DNA from 3 places in the Pantoea sp. C1E2 genome. Region 2 is predicted to be linked to each of the others. Evidence: riboswitches for the same ligand, from Rfam matches in the RefSeq annotation. Region 2 holds a riboswitch; each other region holds the start of a gene.
What was found. Region 2 has a riboswitch for thiamine pyrophosphate ahead of thiB (thiamine ABC transporter substrate binding subunit). Riboswitches for the same ligand answer to the same signal wherever they lie in the genome.
Positions count from the first base shown of each region.

Region 1 (4,212 bases), 2.1 Mb from region 2:
TAGCGCACCAGATCGATCGGATTCTCAGTGGTTAGCTTGCTATACACGCGCTCATCGGTATGACCGAATTTCACCGCTTTATAACCGCCGTTGTTCTCGGCCATCTTCTGCTTCACGATGTCTGCGCCAATGGTGGCTGCCAGATGGTTGGCCTGACCGGTTAAATCGGCGCTGGCATGATAATCCACGCCGTCTTTCTTGAAGCCATCATTGCGCAGATAAGCCCACAGCACAGTCACCATGCCCAGTTCATGGGCACGCTCAAAGGCCGATGAGATCTCTTCAATCTGACGACGTGACTGCTCTGAACCGAAGTAAATCGTCGCGCCCACCGCTACTGCACCCAGATTGAATGCCTGTTCGACGCTGGCGTACAAGGTTTGATCGTACTGAGTGGGATAGCTCAGCGTTTCGTTGTGGTTCAGTTTGACCATAAACGGAATACGGTGCGCATAGCGGCGCGAGACCGAGGCCAGCACGCCATAGGTGGATGCCACGCAGTTACAGCCGGCTTCAATCGCCAGCTCAACGATGTTCTTCGGATCGAAGTAAGCCGGGTTGGCGGCAAAGGAGGCGCCCGCGGAGTGCTCAACGCCCTGATCGACCGGCAGGATTGACAGATAGCCGGTGCCCGCCAGGCGGCCAGTGTTATACAGGGTTTGCATATTACGCAGTACGGCAGGAGAACGATTGTTATCGATCATTACGCGATCGACGAAATCCGCGCCCGGTAAATAAAGGCTGTCCGCTGGAATGGTCATGCAGCGATGTTGAAGAAGAGAATCCGCTTCTTTGCCCAATAACTGTACGATGTCCGTCATGTTGGCTCCTGAATAAATGGCTGGAATGGAACCGGCAATGGCCGATTCGCCCCCAACAGCCTGGACCGAAATGCGCCAGGCTGGCAAATTGCTGACACCATTTTTCAGACGGATACGCAGTAAAAAAATTCTGCCACCTTGCTATGAGCCGCCTTCAGTTTGAGTCCTGTAACGCGGAGGCACGCCTTAATGTCGGTTTTGCCTTACCACCATTGATGGAAATGGTGCACTGGCCCGATGCCTTTACCCACTTCCAGCGAGTCCGCGTGTAGCAAGGCCTGCTGCAGCCAGGCTTTGGCCTCTGTGACTGTGTCAGCCCAGTTATCATGACGCGGGCGCAGTGCAGCCAGCGCAGCTGACAGCGAGCAGCCGGTGCCATGGGTATGGCGCGTATTGATGCGCGGTGCGGTGAAGCGCTGACGCCCTGCACGTGTAATCAGCCAATCCGGGCTTTCGGCATCACTAAGATGGCCACCCTTCATCAGTACCGCTTCACAACCGAGATCCAACAGCGCATCGCCCTGCATCAACATGGTTTTCTCATCCTGCGCCATATCGCGTCCCAGCAATGTTGCCGCTTCGGGCAGATTGGGCGTGATCAGTGACACCTGCGGCAGCAGCAGTTCTCGCACGCTGGCCACCGCATCGGGCGACAGCAGCGGGTCGCCGCTTTTGGCAATCATCACCGTATCCAGCACCACAAACGGCAGGCTGGCGCGTTTCAGCCGCTCGGCCACCACTTCGACAATCGCGGTTTCCGACAGCATGCCAATTTTGGCGGCATCGATACGCACATCGTCCAATACCGAATCCAGCTGCGCGCCGACGAAGTCCGGTTCAATGCGATACACCGACTGCACGCCGCAGGTATTTTGCGCCACCAGCGCGGTGATCACGCTGGTGCCATAAGCGCCCAGTGCGGAGAAAGCTTTGAGATCCGCCTGAATGCCCGCGCCGCCGCTCGGGTCAGTACCAGCAATAGTTAACGCGTTGATGCGTTTCATACGACAACCTCCAGCGTCCATAATTTGTCGAGGAATGCCGCGACAAAACTGCCCGGTCCTTCAACGGCGCGCGCCGCCTGCTCACCCGCCATTGACATCACGCGACAAGCCGCCGCGACATGCTGCAAGCGATCGCCCGGCAAACTGCTGAGCGCCGCCACCACGGCGGAAAGCGCACAGCCGGTGCCGACCACCCGCGTCATCAGCGGGCTGCCGCCTGGAATGGCCAGCGTGCGTTTACCATCGGTGACGTAATCGACTTCACCAGTGACTGCCACCAGCGTGTGGTAATCCTGCGCCAACTGCTGCGCCGCGCTCAGTGCGGCATCGGCCTGATGCACGCTGTCCACGCCGCGTCCGCCCGCAGCCTGATTAGCCAGCGCGAGGATTTCCGAGGCGTTGCCACGAATCGCGGCGGGATGCAGGCTCAACAGCTGCTGGCAGAATTTGGTGCGGAATGAGAGTGCACCAACGGCCACCGGATCGAGCGTCCAGGGCATGCCCGCCTTTTGTGCAGCCTGCACCGCCGTCAGCATCGCATCGCGACGATCGCGGGTTAAGGTGCCGACGTTGATCAACAGCGCATCGGCAAAACCGGCAAACTGCGCAGCTTCTTCGGCATCGATCACCATCGCGGGAGAGGCCTGTAAAGCCAGCAGCACATTGGCGGTAAAGGTTTGCACCACGTCATTGGTCATGCAGTGCACCAGCGGAGACTGCTGCCGTAGCAGTTGCAGGGATTGCGCGAGTTGCGCGGGGGAAAGAAGGTCAGGCTGTGTCATAAAACTCCCAACCGGCGATCAAGAAGGCGAATGCGGTCAGGCATCTGACTTCCCTACGCTGGCATTATCCAGATCAGGTCAGCGGGTGTATCTCAGCCCTGCTTTACAGGGGCACCCCGAGTCATGGCATGGTAAACATGCCGCACACAGAATAAGGCGCGTAAGGGGAATTGTAAATCGTGGTGGTGTGCAGGGCGCGCAAAATGGCACTAAATCAAATGAGTGAAAATAATTTGATATCGTGAATTTAAAAAGGCCTGCCTCGATCAATTTTTATTAATATTCAACCTGCGACTGAATCTGCCAAATTTATTCTGATCATTGAAAAATCGACTAATAAACACGCGCATAAGCATTCATTGATGCACATCAACGCCCCACCCGGCGTGGCAAGGCCTAATCCCCCTCCGGACTTGAAGAGAGTCACTGCCAATCCAATTCCGGAATCGATAATGATCTCAAAATTATTCAGCTTTATTCCGCACGCCCATAAATGGCACGACATTCGTATTTCACGTAAAGGCGCAATTTGCCCTTCCGGCCGCCATTATTTTTCTACCTATGTTGAAGCCCAATGCAAAGGTTGCGGCGAGCATTTGCATAAAATTTATTATCGCGACATTAGCGATGCGGAAGCACGCCGTTGGTTAGGATGAATAACAGGCAAAAAAAAGCCCCGCAACATCCGTTGCAGGGCCTTGGTGTGGCTATAGCAGGAACTTATTCAGCAGGCTGCGTACGGATCAGGTAATCGAACGCGCTGAGTGAGGCTTTCGCGCCTTCGCCGCTGGCGATGATGATCTGCTTGTACGGCACCGTGGTGCAGTCACCCGCCGCGAACACGCCTTTCAGGCTGGTTTCGCATTTGGCGTCGATGATGATCTCGCCCATCTTGTTACGTTCTACCGCGCCTTCAAGGAAGGTGGTGTTCGGCAACAGACCAATCTGCACGAAGATACCGCTCAGCGCGATCTCGTAGCTGGTCTGGTTGTTACGATCGATATAAGCCAGACCGGTGACTTTGCTGCCGTCGCCTTTCACTTCGGTGGTCTGCGCATTAAGAATCACATCCACGTTTTTCAGGCTACGCAGTTTGTCCTGCAGCACTTTGTCAGCGCGCATTTCGCTGGCGAATTCCAGCAGTGTCACGTGCTCAACCAGACCTGCGAGGTCGATAGCCGCTTCAACGCCGGAGTTACCGCCGCCGATCACCGCCGTGCGCTTGCCTTTGAACAGCGGGCCGTCGCAGTGTGGGCAGTAGGTCACGCCTTTGGTGCGATACTGCTCTTCACCCGGCACGCCCATGTTGCGCCAGCGTGCGCCGGTGGCAATGATGATGCTGCGTGATTTCAGCACCGCGCCAGACGCGGTTTCAATCGCGTGCAGACCGCCCTCTTTCGCAGCTGGGATCAGCTTGATGGCGCTCTGAGTGTCGATAACGTCAACATCGTAATCATCGACGTGGGCACGCAGTGAACCGGCCAGCTTAGCGCCTTCGGTTTTCTGTACTGAGATGTAGTTTTCGATGTCCACGGTGTCGAGCACCTGGCCACCAAAACGCTCGCCCATCAGGCCAGTGCGGATACCTTTACGTGCAGAGTAAAT
Region 1 covers NZ_JBSZHT010000002.1:3,094,379-3,098,590, forward strand. The annotation lists gene fbaB (class I fructose-bisphosphate aldolase) at 1-821, opposite strand, end outside; gene thiD (bifunctional hydroxymethylpyrimidine kinase/phosphomethylpyrimidine kinase) at 1,025-1,825, opposite strand; gene thiM (hydroxyethylthiazole kinase) at 1,822-2,607, opposite strand; TPP riboswitch at 2,641-2,736, opposite strand; gene ACXI0A_RS14860 (hypothetical protein) at 3,060-3,263, shown strand; gene ahpF (alkyl hydroperoxide reductase subunit F) at 3,328-4,212, opposite strand, start outside.
Region 1: linked by a shared signal. The riboswitch ahead of thiM (hydroxyethylthiazole kinase) and the one ahead of thiB (thiamine ABC transporter substrate binding subunit) in region 2 are both predicted to bind thiamine pyrophosphate.

Region 2 (4,212 bases):
GGTAATGACGATTAAAGGCGAATAGCAGCGCATTGAGCACCGCCATCAGGCAGCAAAACAGGATCAAATTGCGACGATCGCCACGATTGTCCGAACGCTTTGCCATCAGCAAACTGATCACAATCCCGGCGATGGCGTTGATAGTAAAGAACAGGCCGACCCAAAATGGTCGCACCTGCACTTCGCGTGTCAAAAACAGACTGAGCGTGGGTGCCTGCAACGCACCAGCGACACCGGTCATAAACGACACGGCCATAAAAGAGAGATAAACCGGATTAATACGACGCTGGCGCGTTAACAGCGATTTCATGCAGAAATCCCTTTGCGGAGAAATGGGGCTAAGACAAAGAGGGTAGAAGATTTCACAGCAAAACGAAAAAAGCCAGCAGAGAAAACGCTGCTGGCGGTGAAATGCACCCTACTCAGAAAAGGCTCCACGTCGGCGGAACCGCTGGCAGAGCGCCATTCATTGCTGAATGCCTCCCGCTCTTCCATTGCCTGGCAGTATGCCTCTAATATGGGGCAGGAAAAACTGAGCGATTCTGAGAAGGAGTTCCCCTTTTATGTCCTCTGCGCGACTGCAACAGCAGTTCATCCGCCTGTGGCAAAGCTGCCAGGGGCTGGATCAGGAAACCACATTAAGCGAGCTGGCCGAACGACTGCACTGTTCACGACGCCATATGCGCAATCTGTTGAATGCCATGCAGGATGCAGGCTGGCTGATTTGGCAGGCGGAAGCCGGACGTGGCAAACGTTCGGCCCTGAGCTTCAATTACACCGGCCTGGCACTCCAGCAGCAGCGCGCCGAGGACTTGCTGGATCAGGATCGCATCGAGCAGCTGGTACAACTGGTTGGCGATAAGGATCAGGTTCGCCAGATGATCGCTGCCCACCTCGGGCGCAGTTTCCGTCAGGGCAAGCACATCCTGCGCGTGCTCTATTACCGCCCGCTGCCGAATCTGTTGCCCGGTTCCCCCTTGCGCCGTTCTGAAACTCATCTGGCGCGACAAATCTTTAACGGCCTGACGCGGATAAATGAGGAAAAGGGGGAAATCGAAGCGGATATCGCCCATCACTGGCAGCAAACCTCCCCACTCCACTGGCGCTTCTTTTTACGCCCCGCGATTCGCTTCCACCACGGACGTGAACTGGAGATGGAAGATGTTATCGCCTCGCTGGATCGCGTACGTAGTCAGCCGCTGTTCTCGCATATCGACAAACTTCACTCTCCTGCACCCTGGACGCTGGATATTCATCTGACGCAGCCCGATAGCTGGCTGCCTTGGCTGCTGGCCAGCGTCAGCGCGATGATCCTGCCGCGCGAATGGCCGACGCTGCGACATTTTGCCCGTCAGCCCATCGGCACCGGTCCGTACAGCGTGGTACGCAACCAGCAGACGCAGCTGAAAATCGCCGCCTTTGATGACTATTTTGGCTATCGAGCGCTGATTGATGATGTGTCGATTTGGGTGCTGCCGGAAATCAGTGATGAGCTGGTGTACGCGGGCGTAAAGCTGCAGGGCGAGACCGCCGATGAGAAATCCGAAGAGAGTCGTCTGGAAGAAGGCTGCTATTTCCTGCTGTTCGACCAGCGCTCTGAGCGCGGCAAGGAGCCAAATTTTCGCCGCTGGGTGAGCTATCTGTTCAATCCGATTGCCCTGCTTAATCATGCGGGCGTCGGCTATCAGCGCTACTGGTTCCCGGCATACGGATTCTTACCGCGCTGGCACCATCGCCGCGATCTCACTCCAGCTGAAAAGCCTGATGGATTAACCCAACTGACTATCAGCTGGTACAGCCATCATGTTGAGCATGAAGGGATTGCCAACGCCCTGCGCCCACAGCTGGCCGAACAGGGTGTCGAACTGATCACGCGCGAGTTGAGCTACGAAGAGTGGTTTGAAGGTGCAGGAGAAAGTGATATCTGGCTCGGCAGTGTGAACTTCACTCTCCCGCTCGAATACGCACTGTTTGCCCAGCTCTACGAGCTGCCGCTAATGCACCACTGCGTGCCGATTGACTGGCACGCCGATGCCCAGCAATGGCGACAGAAAACCTTGCCGCTAGCCGAATGGAGCAAGCAGTTGGTCAACAGCGACTTTGTTCATCCGCTTTTCCATCACTGGTTACTGCTGGAAGGCCAGCGCAGCATGCGTGGCGTGCGGCTCAATACGCTGGGTTGGTTTGACTTCAAATCGGCCTGGTTTGCGCCTCCTGAGTTGTGATGCTTTCGCACTGTCACAGAAGTGTCTAAAATAGACCGTTCTCAACGGGGTGCCCTGCGTTTTGGGCTGAGATAAACCCGTCGAACCTGATCCGGCTCATACCGGCGTAGGGATTTGAGATGCCCGCTAACTCAGATCCTTTGCGACTCAACTTTATTTTCTCCTCAAGGAGCGCAAAGTGTTAAACAAAGTTCTGCCCGTATTGCTGTTGGTCTCCGCTCCGGTTTTCGCCGCTAAACCTGTCCTGACCGTTTACACCTATGACTCTTTCTCTGCAGAGTGGGGCCCGGGTCCCGCCGTCAAAAAAGCCTTTGAAGCCGAGTGCGGCTGCGAACTGAAGTATGTGGCGCTGGAAGATGGTGTGTCATTGCTCAACCGCGTGCGTATGGAAGGCAAGAACAGCAAAGCCGATGTGGTGCTGGGCCTTGATAACAACCTGGTGCAAGCCGCCGAGAAAACCGGCCTATTTGCGAAAAGTGCAGTCGACACCAGTAAATTGCAACTGCCCGATGACTGGCATAACGACACCTTCGTTCCGTTCGATTACGGCTACTTCGCCTTCGTCTACGATAAAAATAAGCTGAAGAACCCACCGAAAAGCCTGAAAGAACTGGTCGAAAGCCCGGAAAAGTGGCGTGTAATTTATGAAGATCCACGCACCAGCACGCCGGGGCTCGGCCTGCTGCTGTGGATGCAGAAAGTGTATGGCGAGAAAGCGCCTGGCGCCTGGCAGAAGCTGGCGCAGAAGACCGTCACCGTAACGAAAGGCTGGAGCGAAGCCTATGGCCTGTTCCTGAAAGGCGAAGGCGATCTGGTGCTGAGTTACACCACCTCTCCGGCTTATCACATCATTGAAGAGAAGAAAGACAACTACGCCGCTGCGCCGTTCAGTGAAGGTCACTACCTGCAGGTGGAAGTGGCCGCACAGCTCGCCAGCAGCAAGCAGCCCAAGCTCGCACAGCAGTTTATGCAATTCATGGTGTCGCCTGCCTTCCAGCAGACCATTCCAACCGGCAACTGGATGTATCCGGTAATCAAAAGCGATTTGCCTGCGGGTTATCAGTCACTCACCGTGCCGGCGAATGCACTGCAATACAGCTCAGCCGAAGTGGCCGATCATCGCGCTGACTGGATTCGCACCTGGCAGCAAGCTGTTAGCCGTTAATGCCAGCCTGGTTAATTCCTGGAAGTGTCGTTGCGCTGCTATTGTGCGCAGTGGCACTGCTGGCGTTTGGTGCCTTAGTGGTGGTGGCGCCGGTCACTGACTGGCGCGCCCTGCTGTCAGACAGTTACCTCCACCACGTGCTGGCCTTCTCGTTTGAGCAGGCAATGTTGTCTGCACTGCTCTCGGTGCTGCCGTCGATTCTGCTGGCGCGTGCGCTGTATCGTCGCCGCTTTCCGGGACGTACGCTGTTGCTGCGTCTTTGCGCCATGACGCTGGTATTGCCAGTTTTAGTGGCGGTGTTTGGCTTGCTCAGCGTCTATGGTCGCAGTGGCTGGCTGGCGCAACTCTGTAACCTGCTTGGTATTGATTACACCTTCTCGCCCTATGGCTTGCAGGGCATTTTACTGGCGCACGTCTTCTTTAACCTGCCCCTCGCCACTCGCATGCTGCTGCAGGCGCTGGAAAGCATTCCCGGGGAACAGCGCCAGCTAGCCGCCCAGCTGGGTCTGCGCGGCTGGAACCTGTTTCGTTTAGTCGAATGGCCCTGGCTGCGACGCCAGATTCTGCCCACCGCAGCACTGATCTTTATGCTGTGCTTCGCCAGCTTCGCCACGGTGCTGGCTCTGGGCGGTGGACCGCGCGCCACCACGCTGGAACTGGCCATCTACCAGGCGCTGAGTTTTGATTACGATCCCAGCCGTGCAGCATTGCTGGCACTGTTGCAGCTCGGATGCTGTTTGCTGCTGGTGCTGCTCAGCCAACGCTTCAGTAAAGCCATTCCCACTGGCAGCCAAAATATTCGTGGCTGGCGTGATCCGCAGG
Region 2 covers NZ_JBSZHT010000002.1:996,862-1,001,073, reverse strand. The annotation lists gene ACXI0A_RS04790 (MFS transporter) at 1-310, opposite strand, end outside; gene sgrR (HTH-type transcriptional regulator SgrR) at 564-2,225, shown strand; TPP riboswitch at 2,261-2,356, shown strand; gene thiB (thiamine ABC transporter substrate binding subunit) at 2,404-3,390, shown strand; gene thiP (thiamine/thiamine pyrophosphate ABC transporter permease ThiP) at 3,390-4,212, shown strand, end outside.

Region 3 (4,212 bases), on a different contig from region 2:
CACAGTGGCAAACCCGGCACGTTCCCTGCCCAGATATGCAGCAGCAGATCAGGGCCAAACGCCCGCGCAAATCCGCCATTAGGTCTTGGTTGGAAGTCATCCAGCAGTTGCGGATCGTTAAAGTCTTCGGCTAAAAAGCGCTTGAGCTGCGGCTGTCGGAAGGTTTTGAGGTATCCGGTAAGCCCAAGGCGAATCATCCCGGCGTCATAACCGGTGACAATCGGCAGCAGCGTTTCGGCCTTGCGGCGCAGCGGATGGCTTCGATCCAGCAAACGCGCAATGGCCTCATCAATAATCATCACGATCTTCGCCACGCTCAGCGTCTTGAGATAAGCGCGAGCATGATCGCGCAGATGTGCGCTCAGGAGTGTAATTTGTGCCGGATTCAGCTCGGGGACGTCGACATCCAGGTGCTGTCCGTGATGGCTAAAACTCAGCGTGCGCCACTGCACCTCTTTAGGCGATAAACATCCCGGTAAATAACCCGCGACCTCTTTCACACTGCACCTTGCGCAGCAGCCAGGAACTCTTCCATCGCCAGCGAACAGCCCTTCGCATCCGCTCCGGTGACCCGGCCCAGCAGATGGAAGCCGCCCGCCACTGCCCGGCCAGCATCCTCGGTCAGTAAGGCAGATACTGAATTGAAGTGGGCCAGATCATGGTGCACCAGCACACCCATCTCACCTTCCGCCACCTCTTCGCCCGTCAGCGGATTGACCACGCGCGTGCGGATCCAGTGCGGGCCGGATTTCACCGAGGGACAGGCCACGTTGCCGTCGTCATAAAACTGGCTGCTCAGTTCGGTCATGCCGTACATGTTGATGCAGTGCATACGCGGCACGCCTAATGCCGCACTCAGTTCGACATAAAACTGCTCGGCTCCAATTTCGCGTGATTGCCCCTTAAATCCGCCGGTATCCAGAATGCGGCTGCCAGCTGGCAGCGCAAAGCGGCGTTTCTGGCGCTGCAACTCGTCCAGCAGATGCACATAGCTGTAGCTCGCGCCCAGCAGCGCATAAGGTTCGCCCTGCGCTTCCGCCTGCTCAAGCGCAGCGAAAAGGCGATCCATCGCGATACCGCTGTCATCCAGCAGCACTTCACTCTCGGCGGTGCCAAATTTTTCCACCGCTAACGTCAGGTAATGCGCCAGCGAAGAGTTGGGCAGTGCCCGATTATCAGGGAACAAAATGCCCATGCGAATCCGCTCTTCACCCGCCATAAAGCGCTGGCGGAAATTCTGCGCCATCGAGCATTTCCAGACATCAAGCGTCGGATGATAGCTGCGCCCCTTCACTGTGCCGGTGGTTCCGCTGGTCATAAACACCGCTTCGACGTCATCGGTGGCATGGCAACTCAGCGTCAGATCCTTAAACGCAGTGATCGGAATCGCCGGAATGGCGCGCCAGTTTTTCACCATAAAAGGTGTGCGGCCGCGCTGCATAGCGAAGCGTCGATAAGGGGTATTGTGTTCGAATTGATACGCGAATATGGCGAGCGCCAGGCGGTTAAAATCGTCGTCGGTTGTGTCCTGACGCTGAAGAAAGGTTAGCAAAGCGTCGATCAAAGCAGCTTCAGTCATATGCGGGTCCACCTGTTGCGATTGCGCGAAATCTCTCAGGCCGGGCCTGATGAGTCGAGTCTGTCCGCTACAAAGCACAAAGATGGGATCAGGACGCAGTGTCGCCCTGTGTTCCGCTCCCTACGCCGGTATTAGCCGGATCAGGTTCGTAGGGTCACTACGTTGTCAGCGTGTATAACACTGACGGGTAGAATCTCAGCCCGCTAACCGGGCCCCCCCTGGAACAAGTCGCAGTCAATCAAAAGGTCACTCAATAAAAGTCCACTCAGTACACTGATTTTATTGGGGTTACTTCAAATTCACTGCTGACAGTATTTCAAGGTTAAACCATTTGCCGTTTTAACACACTGATCTTTTGATCTAACCAGAGGCACTACCCGCGGTTCCAGCTTCACGGTGATTCATTGATCAATGTGAACAGCGCTGCTGAATTAGCAGGCTGTGAGTTTTTATCAACTGGTACCTACTGACCTCAACTTCAGCAACGAAAAATTGTCATGAGTCTGCAACATTTTAGTCATTAACAAATCCTTAACCAGTTTATTTGTTGTACTTTGGCTTTAATGCCCGGTTTATTTGTTCGAGTTACGCTTCAATAAATCTCACAGGATTTTATTGTGGTACGTAATATTCAGATTTTATCCCGTCCATTATCAGATAATGACCAGGCGATATCTGCAATACACATCAATTCATTTCATCAAACCAACCACAAATACTCTTGATTTTCCATTAGTTAGACCAGAGACTGTTGGTGAAACATTCAAGGGAATTTAAAATGAAAACATCTGCTAAGGTTGGGGCACTTTGTGCCCTGGGGATCATTTTGTCTGCGTCGGGTTATGAGGTATATTCGCAAAGCATAGAAAATCAAAATGATGAAATAGCCTGTCTGACCGTTCACAGTCGTGATGCGGTTATTGCCGTAGAAAAAGACCTGCTTGAAAAAGCCCATACCGAAATGTTTGGGAAAAACAGAATCACCCTGGGTTCTCTTCTGTTGCACAATGAAGACGTAGCAAAAAATGGCACACGTATAATCGTTCCGTTTACTTTGGCTAGCCGTGGTGGGCAATCTGAGTTCCAGGCCGTAGTGAGATGTTCAAATTTACAAGATATAGAGTATGACAAACTTTAATGAGTCCATTGACTCACACAGCAAACGGATAAATAAAAATGTACAAGGCAACGAAGTATTACGTATGCGATCACGCCCGCAGGGGCTTGCTTTTGCATACCGCAGGATGTGAACAGTTACCCGGTATCGATTCACGGGCTTTTATTGGCAGTATGTATAACCACGGTCAGGCATTCACCGTCGCTGCAGCGCAATATGCGAATGTTCATTACTGCCCGTGCTGCATCACTGTTAACAAAACCATCGAGTTAGCGAAGGATAACGCGACCATGCCAGCGTTGTGCAGGGCGACAAAACCGAAGAGAAAGAAACCGATGAAGGTTGTTGAGCCCGTGCGACATTTTCCTCTGTGACTTGATGACAGCGAATGTCCTGGGACGTTTAAATCCAATCTTTTAGCCCGAAATCAACATGCATCGTCTAAAACACCGCCCGCAGCGCTGTCACCAGCGCGACGGGCGGCAACAGACTCAAGCCGTTCTGAATCGGCGGGTGAGCGGTTTCTCAACCTCAACAATCAGGAACATCACGAATCCGATGATGAAGGTGATCACCCAATAGCGGAATGGCAGTCCAGTGGTGCCGAACAGCAACTGCATAAACGGCGCGTAGATGATTAATAATTGCAGCACCAGCAGTACCGCACTGACGATCCAGATACCTTTGTTCATCAGCAGCCCTTTGCTCAGCGAGAAGCCATCTGACACACGGCAGTTGAGCATATAGAACCATTGCGCGGTAACCAGCGTCTGCAACAGAACGGTGCGGATAAACTCCGGAGAATAGCCACGCGGCTGCAGCCAGGCTTCCAGCACAAACGCGCTTATCGCAATCATTGAACCAACAAACACCACGCGCCAGATAGCGAATCCATCCATCACATGCAGTTTGGGATCGCGCGGTGGCCGACGCATAATGTTTTTTTCACCCTCCTCAAACGCCAGGCCAAACGACAGCGTGGCCGACGTCGCCATGTTCATCCACAGAATCAATACAGGCGTCAGCGGAATGAGATTACCCGCCAGCAGCGCGATGATGATCAGCAACCCCTGCGCCAGGTTGGTGGGCATGATAAACAGGATGGTTTTTTTCAAGTTGTCATAAACCCGGCGCCCTTCCCGCACCGCGCTGGCAATGGTGGCGAAGTTGTCATCCGTAAGCACCATATCGGCAGCTTCTTTGGTGACTTCGGTGCCTTTAATGCCCATCGCAATGCCGACATCGGCGCGCTTCAGGGCGGGCGCATCGTTCACGCCGTCCCCGGTCATGCCGACCACTTCCTGCCTGCTCTGCAATGCCTGAACCAGGCGGAATTTATCCTCCGGGCTGGTACGAGCGAAGATGTCGTAGGCCTGCGCGGCATCGCTTAATTGGTGATCGTCCATCACTTCCAGTTCGCGCCCGGTAATGGCTGAACCCGCATTGCCAATCCCCAGCATTTGACCAATGCTCATCGCGGTTTGCGGGTGGTCACCGGTGATCATTTTGACGCGTA
Region 3 covers NZ_JBSZHT010000004.1:731,640-735,851, reverse strand. The annotation lists gene ACXI0A_RS24945 (acyl-CoA reductase) at 1-500, opposite strand, end outside; gene ACXI0A_RS24940 (LuxE/PaaK family acyltransferase) at 497-1,579, opposite strand; TPP riboswitch at 1,679-1,808, opposite strand; gene ACXI0A_RS24935 (hypothetical protein) at 2,358-2,717, shown strand; gene ACXI0A_RS24930 (hypothetical protein) at 2,756-3,070, shown strand; gene ACXI0A_RS24925 (HAD-IC family P-type ATPase) at 3,188-4,212, opposite strand, start outside.
Region 3: linked by a shared signal. The riboswitch ahead of ACXI0A_RS24940 (LuxE/PaaK family acyltransferase) and the one ahead of thiB (thiamine ABC transporter substrate binding subunit) in region 2 are both predicted to bind thiamine pyrophosphate.